DNA from 3 places in the Citrobacter rodentium NBRC 105723 genome. Region 1 is predicted to be linked to each of the others. Evidence: predicted binding sites of a transcription regulator. Region 1 holds the regulator's gene; each other region holds the start of a gene.
What was found. The regulator CRP, encoded in region 1, controls carbon source genes, mostly activating them, when cyclic AMP is high. The targets are predictions, from matches to a motif close to ATGTGANNNNNNTCACAT.
Positions count from the first base shown of each region.

Region 1 (2,272 bases):
GTGGGCAGGCGGTGGTACAGAATATCATCCGCCAGCACCCGCAGGCGCGCGGCGACGGTTTGCGCATTCCAGCGAATCACCTGCTCCGCATGGCTGCGTTCCACCAGCTTTTGCACCTCTTCCGGCTGGTGCAGGCTGACCGAGATATGCTCCTGCAAATCCAGCGCCTCCTGAAAGGCGCGCAGCATCCGCTTGTAATCATTATTGCGATGCGCCGACAGCATGTGCATCTGCTGATAGCACTGGGTGATCAGGTCAACCGCTTTCTGCTGGCGCGCCAGTAGCGGGGGCAGGGCTTTTTCCGGATCGGCGTGCTGAGTCAGCATACTGTATTTGGCTTCGCAGTAGTCTGCCAGTTCACGATACAGCAGGCTCAGCGACTCGCGCAGCGGCTGTTCGCGCCACAGCCAGAACCAGAACCAGTTAAACAGCCCGTACCATAGCGTGCCCAGCGCATAGATCAGCAGCGGCTCCCAGACCGGCATATTCCCCGCCAGACTGAGGGTAAAAATCGCGGCGATCAGCGACGCGGGAAGCAGGCGGGCGTGGAGCGAACTGATTTCCGCGGTGACGCCGAGGATAAGCGTCAGGACAGTCAGAATGAGCGGCAGCGGCACCGTGCGGGCCAGCAGCAGCTGCATGATCAGACTACAACCGGCGAACAGCGACGCGCCGATTATCAGGCGTTTGAAGAAGCGTTTGTGCGGCGTATCAAGCCCGGCAATATTGCAGCAGGCGGGAACGAGGGAAAAAAGCAGGCCCAGATGGAGCTGGTCGATCAGCAGGCCGACGGCCACGGGCAAACACAGCACCAGCGTCTGACGGAGTGCGTAGTTGATCTCCGGGTGATAAATCAGTCTGCGCCACATCGGTAAAACAAAAACGGCGCGCTACCGGGGTAACGCGCCGTTTCCGACGGGATTAACGCGTGCCGTAAACGACGATGGTCTTACCGTGCGCGGAGATCAGGTTTTGATCTTCCAGCATCTTCAGAATACGACCAACGGTTTCGCGGGAGCAGCCAACGATCTGACCAATCTCCTGGCGCGTGATTTTGATCTGCATACCATCCGGGTGGGTCATGGCATCCGGCTGTTTCGCCAGATTCAGCAGCGTCTGGGCGATACGCCCGGTCACGTCAAGGAAAGCCAGATTGCCGACTTTTTCTGAGGTGACCTGCAGGCGGCGGGCCATCTGGGAAGAGAGGCGCATCAGAATATCCGGGTTGACCTGGATCAGCTGACGGAACTTCTTGTAGGAAATTTCCGCCACTTCACATGCTGTTTTAGCTCGTACCCATGCGCTACGTTCCTGGCCTTCTTCAAACAGGCCCAGTTCGCCAATAAAATCACCCTGATTCAGATAAGAAAGGATCATTTCTTTCCCTTCCTCATCTTTAATCAACACTGCTACCGAGCCTTTCACGATGTAATACAACGTTTCCGCTTTTTCACCCTGGTGAATCAGCGTGCTCTTCGACGGGTACTTATGAATGTGGCAATGAGACAAGAACCATTCGAGAGTCGGGTCTGTTTGCGGTTTGCCAAGCACCATGCGCGATTATCCTCTGTTATAAGCTGTCTCCAGAGCCAGAAAACACCGCTGTCTCTGGGGTTGCAAAAATGTGCTTCCCGCTTCCCGGGAAGAGGCTGTCAATAACGGCAGCAGCCTTTAATATGAAATCCTGTGCATACACAGTACGTCAACGCACCGTAGCATCTCGTCTGTTTTAGCATAGCTTTAGCTGTGTGTCTCCTGGTGTCTCGCTTCAGCATGACGCAGGTCGCCTTCCGTTGCGAGATTTGTCGCGGGCGCGTAATCTGTGGGGAAAATTGCAACATTGGAGTTACGAGATATGCAAGCGCGTGTTAAATGGGTTGAAGGGTTAACCTTCCTCGGCGAGTCGGCTTCCGGGCACCAGATCCTGATGGACGGCAACTCAGGCGATAAGGCCCCCAGCCCGATGGAAATGGTGTTAATGGCCGCTGGCGGTTGCAGCGCCATTGACGTGGTTTCCATTCTGCAAAAAGGCCGTCAGGATGTGACCAACTGCGAAGTGAAGCTGACCTCTGAACGTCGCGAAGAAGCGCCGCGTCTGTTCACCCATATCAATCTGCATTTCATCGTTACGGGTAATGACCTGAAAGATGCCGCAGTGGCGCGGGCGGTCGATCTCTCCGCGGAGAAGTATTGCTCGGTGGCGCTGATGCTGGAAAAAGCGGTAAACATTACCCACTCGTATGAGGTGATTGCGGCTTAGGTTTTGCGCAAT
Region 1 covers NZ_CP082833.1:889,676-891,947, reverse strand. The annotation lists gene K7R23_RS04250 (YccS/YhfK family putative transporter) at 1-869, opposite strand, end outside; gene crp (cAMP-activated global transcriptional regulator CRP) at 922-1,554, opposite strand; gene K7R23_RS04240 (OsmC family protein) at 1,856-2,260, shown strand.

Region 2 (2,272 bases), 110 kb from region 1:
TTTACCCGGCCAGCAATGGCGCATTTACTCCAGGCCCGATAAGCGACAGCGCCATCGGGCAAGGCGCGCCGGCTGACAATCCGTCACTTCTCTTTCCCCCGACCGTACATCCCCTTAAATAACTGCGCCACGTCGACGAAATAATCCGTCAGATAGTTAATCACTACCTGCACCTTGAGCGGCAGCTTGTCTTTCTCGGTGTATAGCGCATAAACCGGTCGCGGATCGGACTGATAGCGGGGCAATAAGATCTCCAGCTCGCCGCGATTGATCTCATTGATCACCCACATCAGCGGTACGTAGGCGACGCCCGCGCCAGCGGTCAGCCAGCGGCTGATGGTCATCGGATCGTTGGTGACAAAACGGCCCTGTGGAATGAGGCGCGTGGAAATGCCTTCCGGGGCGATCAGTTCAAATTCGTTGTCCGGACGCACGCTGTACTCCAGCCAGGAGTGGTTGGCAAGGTCGGCTGGCTTTTCCGGTATACCGTACTGCGCGAGATAGCTTTTGGCGGCGCAGACCACCATCGGCATGGCACCCAGACGGCGGGAAAACAGGCTGGAATCCTGCAACGCGCCCACGCGGATCACCACGTCCAGCCCGTCGGCGATCAGATCCGGCGCCGGGATCCCGGTCACCAGGTTGACCGTCAGGCCGGGATACTCTTTGAGCATTGTTGCCGTCAGTCCGGCGAGGACATTTTGCGCCATCGTTGAAGAACAACCGATACGCAGCGTGCCGATAGGCGTGTTGTTAAACGCATAAAGTTGCTCATGCACATCCTGCACTTCGTGCAGCATCCGCCGACAGCCCTGATAATAAATTTTTCCGGCTTCGGTCAGGCCAATGCTGCGCGTACTGCGGTTCAGCAGCTTTACCTGAAGCTCATCTTCCAGCTTCGCCACGGTCTGGCTGATGGAGGAAACGCTCATTTGTAACTGCCTGGCGGCGGCGGTGAAAGAACCAAACTCCACCACTTTGGCAAACACCGTCATTCGCTTTAATCGTTCCATTATTCACTCTGGCTTAAAAGTGATTTAGATCACATATCATAGATAACAGCATAACAGTTAAGCTAATATATTATTATTCAAATAACGGCTGTGTCGCACTCGCCTGGCTTTCCATGCCCCTCTTCGGTGACACAGACTAAAATATGTATCGCCTGCACTCTCAAAAATTCAAGGTCAACATGAGTCTCTTTCCCGTTATCGTGGTGTTTGGTTTGTCCTTCCCACCGATATTTTTTGAATTGCTTCTGTCACTGGCGATTTTCTGGCTGGTACGTCGGGTGCTGGTGCCCACGGGCATCTATGATTTTGTCTGGCATCCGGCGTTGTTTAATACCGCGCTGTATTGCTGTCTCTTTTACTTAATATCGCGCCTGTTCGTTTGAGGTTGAAGTGAAAACGTTAACAAGAAAACTCTCCCGTACGGCCATTACCCTCGTTCTGGTCATCCTGGCATTTATCGCTATTTTTCGCGCCTGGGTCTATTACACCGAATCGCCGTGGACGCGCGACGCGCGCTTCAGCGCCGACGTGGTTGCCATCGCGCCGGATGTTTCCGGGCTGATTACCCACGTCGAGGTGCATGATAATCAGCTGGTGAAGAAAGATCAGGTGCTGTTTACCATCGACCAGCCGCGCTATAAAAAAGCGCTGGAAGAGGCGGAAGCCGACGTTGCCTACTACCAGGTATTGGCGCAGGAAAAACGTCAGGAGGCCAGTCGCCGTAACCGTCTTGGCGTGCAGGCGATGTCGCGTGAAGAGATAGACCAGGCGAATAACGTGCTGCAAACCGTCCTGCATCAGCTTGCTAAAGCGCAGGCGACCCGCGATCTGGCAAAACTGGATCTTGAGCGTACCGTGATTCGCGCTCCGGCCGACGGCTGGGTGACCAACCTCAACGTCTATACCGGCGAGTTTATCACCCGCGGCTCCACCGCCGTGGCGTTGGTGAAAAAGAACTCCTTCTACGTGCTGGCCTATATGGAAGAGACCAAGCTTGAAGGCGTGCGTCCGGGCTATCGCGCGGAAATTACCCCGCTCGGCAGCAATACGGTGCTGAAAGGTACGGTAGACAGCGTGGCGGCGGGCGTCACCAACGCCAGCAGCACGCGCGACGACAAAGGAATGGCGACCATTGATTCTAACCTTGAATGGGTGCGTCTGGCGCAGCGTGTGCCGGTGCGCATTCGTCTCGACAGCCAGCAGGAGAACCTGTGGCCCGCCGGAACTACCGCGACCGTGGTGGTCACCGGTGAACGGGA
Region 2 covers NZ_CP082833.1:775,463-777,734, reverse strand. The annotation lists gene aaeR (HTH-type transcriptional activator AaeR) at 84-1,013, opposite strand; gene aaeX (p-hydroxybenzoic acid efflux pump operon protein AaeX) at 1,193-1,396, shown strand; gene aaeA (p-hydroxybenzoic acid efflux pump subunit AaeA) at 1,404-2,272, shown strand, end outside.
Region 2: a site for CRP is predicted at 1,031-1,048, ahead of aaeR (HTH-type transcriptional activator AaeR). Genes of this name have one in related genera too.

Region 3 (2,272 bases), 2.3 Mb from region 1:
GTGCGCGCCTTCGTGGAAGGTTTTCGGATTCTCTTCACGGCAGGTGGCGCGCAGGTGCGTAAAGTGAATGCGATCGCCAAAGGTTTCAATCATCTTAACCAGATCATTATCCGCGCGCACGCCGTAGGAACCGGTGCACATGGTGAATCCGTTGTTAATGCTGTCGACCGTCTCTTTCAGCCACTGCATATCTTCAATGGTTGAAACAATGCGCGGCAGGCCGAGGATCGGACGCGGCGGATCGTCCGGATGAACGGCCAGACGCACGCCCACCTCTTCCGCCACCGGCACAATCGCGCGCAGGAATACCGCCATGTTTTCACGCAGATCGTCTTTGCTGATGCCGTCGTACTCCGCCAGGCGCGCACGGAACTGATCGAGGGTATAGCCCTCTTCCGCCCCCGGCAGGCCGGCAATAATATTACGGGTCAGCTTTTCGATATCCGCTTCGCTCATGGCGTTGAAATAGTCCAGCGCCTGACGCCGTTCCTCTTCACTGTAATCCGCTTCTGCGCCTGCTCGTTGCAGGATATGCAGCTCGAAGGCGGCAAAGGCGATCTGGTCGAAACGCAGCGCTTTTGAGCCGTCCGGCAACTGGTATTCCAGATCGGTACGCGTCCAGTCGAGGATCGGCATAAAGTTGTAGCAAACGGTATCAATGCCGCAGGCCGCCAGATTACGGATGCTCTGCTGGTAGTTGGCAATCCAGGTCTGATACTGTCCGGAGCGGGTTTTAATCTCTTCATGCACAGGAATGCTTTCGACCACGGACCAGGTGAGCCCTTTTTCAGCCAGCATCGCCTGACGCTTTTTGATCTCTTCAACCGGCCATACTTCGCCGTTTGGAATATGGTGCAATGCGGTCACAACGCCCGTTGCGCCAGCCTGACGCACATCATCAAGCGATACCGGATCGTTTGGACCGTACCAACGCCAGGTTTGTTCCATTGTTCACCTCACAAGTTGTTATACCAAAACAGGGTCATTTAATGACGACTACCATACAGGCTTCTGCCTGCCGATCAATCCGGGGCGCATCATTGATTGATCCAGCTCACATTCCCCGGAATAATTCGGCTTACCAATTTAATTTGTTGTCATATAACTTTACACTGACACTGTTAATTTACGGTTAATCAGGTGTTTATTAAATGACAACAATTGCTTCAGCAACCCTGCCGGATGGCGTCCGCACGCCGCACTATGACCGCAGCCAGCTAAAATCGCGTATCGTGCATTTTGGCTTTGGCGCTTTTCACCGCGCCCACCAGGCGCTGCTGACTGACCGGGTGCTGAATACGCAAGGCGGCGACTGGGGCATTTGCGAGATCAGTTTATTCAGCGGCGATGTCCTTATGCGCCAGCTCCGCGCACAGGATCATTTATATACCGTGCTGGAAAAAGGGGCGGACGGCAATCAGGCGATTATCATCGGCGCGGTCAACGAATGTCTGAACGCGAAGCTGGATTCGCTTGCCGCCATTATTGAAAAATTCTGCGAACCGCAGGTGGCGATCGTCTCGCTGACCATCACCGAAAAAGGTTACTGTATCGACCCGGCGACGGGCGCCCTCGATCTGAATAATGAGCGCATTATTCACGATCTCAACTCGCCAGAGTCCCCGCACTCCGCGCCCGGTATTCTGGTTGAAGCGCTGGCCCGTCGCCGGGAACGGGGTTTAGCGCCTTTCTCCGTCCTCTCCTGCGATAACATCCCTGACAACGGCCACGTGGTCAAAAACGCCGTACTGGGAATGGCGGAAAAGCGCTCTCCTGAGCTGGCCGCATGGATTCGCGAACGCATCAGCTTTCCCGGCACGATGGTTGACCGGATAGTACCCGCCGCGACGGATGAATCGCTGGCGGAAATTACCGACCAGCTGGGCGTTGCCGACCCGTGCGCCATCAGCTGCGAGCCGTTTATCCAGTGGGTGGTTGAAGATAACTTTGTCGCCGGACGTCCGGCCTGGGAAAGCGCGGGCGTGCAGATGGTCGACGACGTGCAGCCTTGGGAAGAGATGAAGCTGCGGATGCTGAACGGCAGCCACTCGTTCCTCGCCTGGCTCGGCTATCTTTCCGGCTTCCGGCATATTAATGAATGTATGCAGGACAGCGCCTTCCGCGAAGCCGCATTTCGCCTGATGATGGACGAACAGGCGCCGACGCTGCGTATTACCGACGTGGATCTCACCGGCTATGCCGAAAGTTTAATCGCCCGTTTCGCCAATCCGGCGCTGAAGCATAAAACCTGGCAAATCGCGATGGACGGCAG
Region 3 covers NZ_CP082833.1:3,176,271-3,178,542, reverse strand. The annotation lists gene uxuA (mannonate dehydratase) at 1-948, opposite strand, end outside; gene K7R23_RS14945 (mannitol dehydrogenase family protein) at 1,152-2,272, shown strand, end outside.
Region 3: a site for CRP is predicted at 1,043-1,060, ahead of K7R23_RS14945 (mannitol dehydrogenase family protein). Genes of this name have one in related genera too.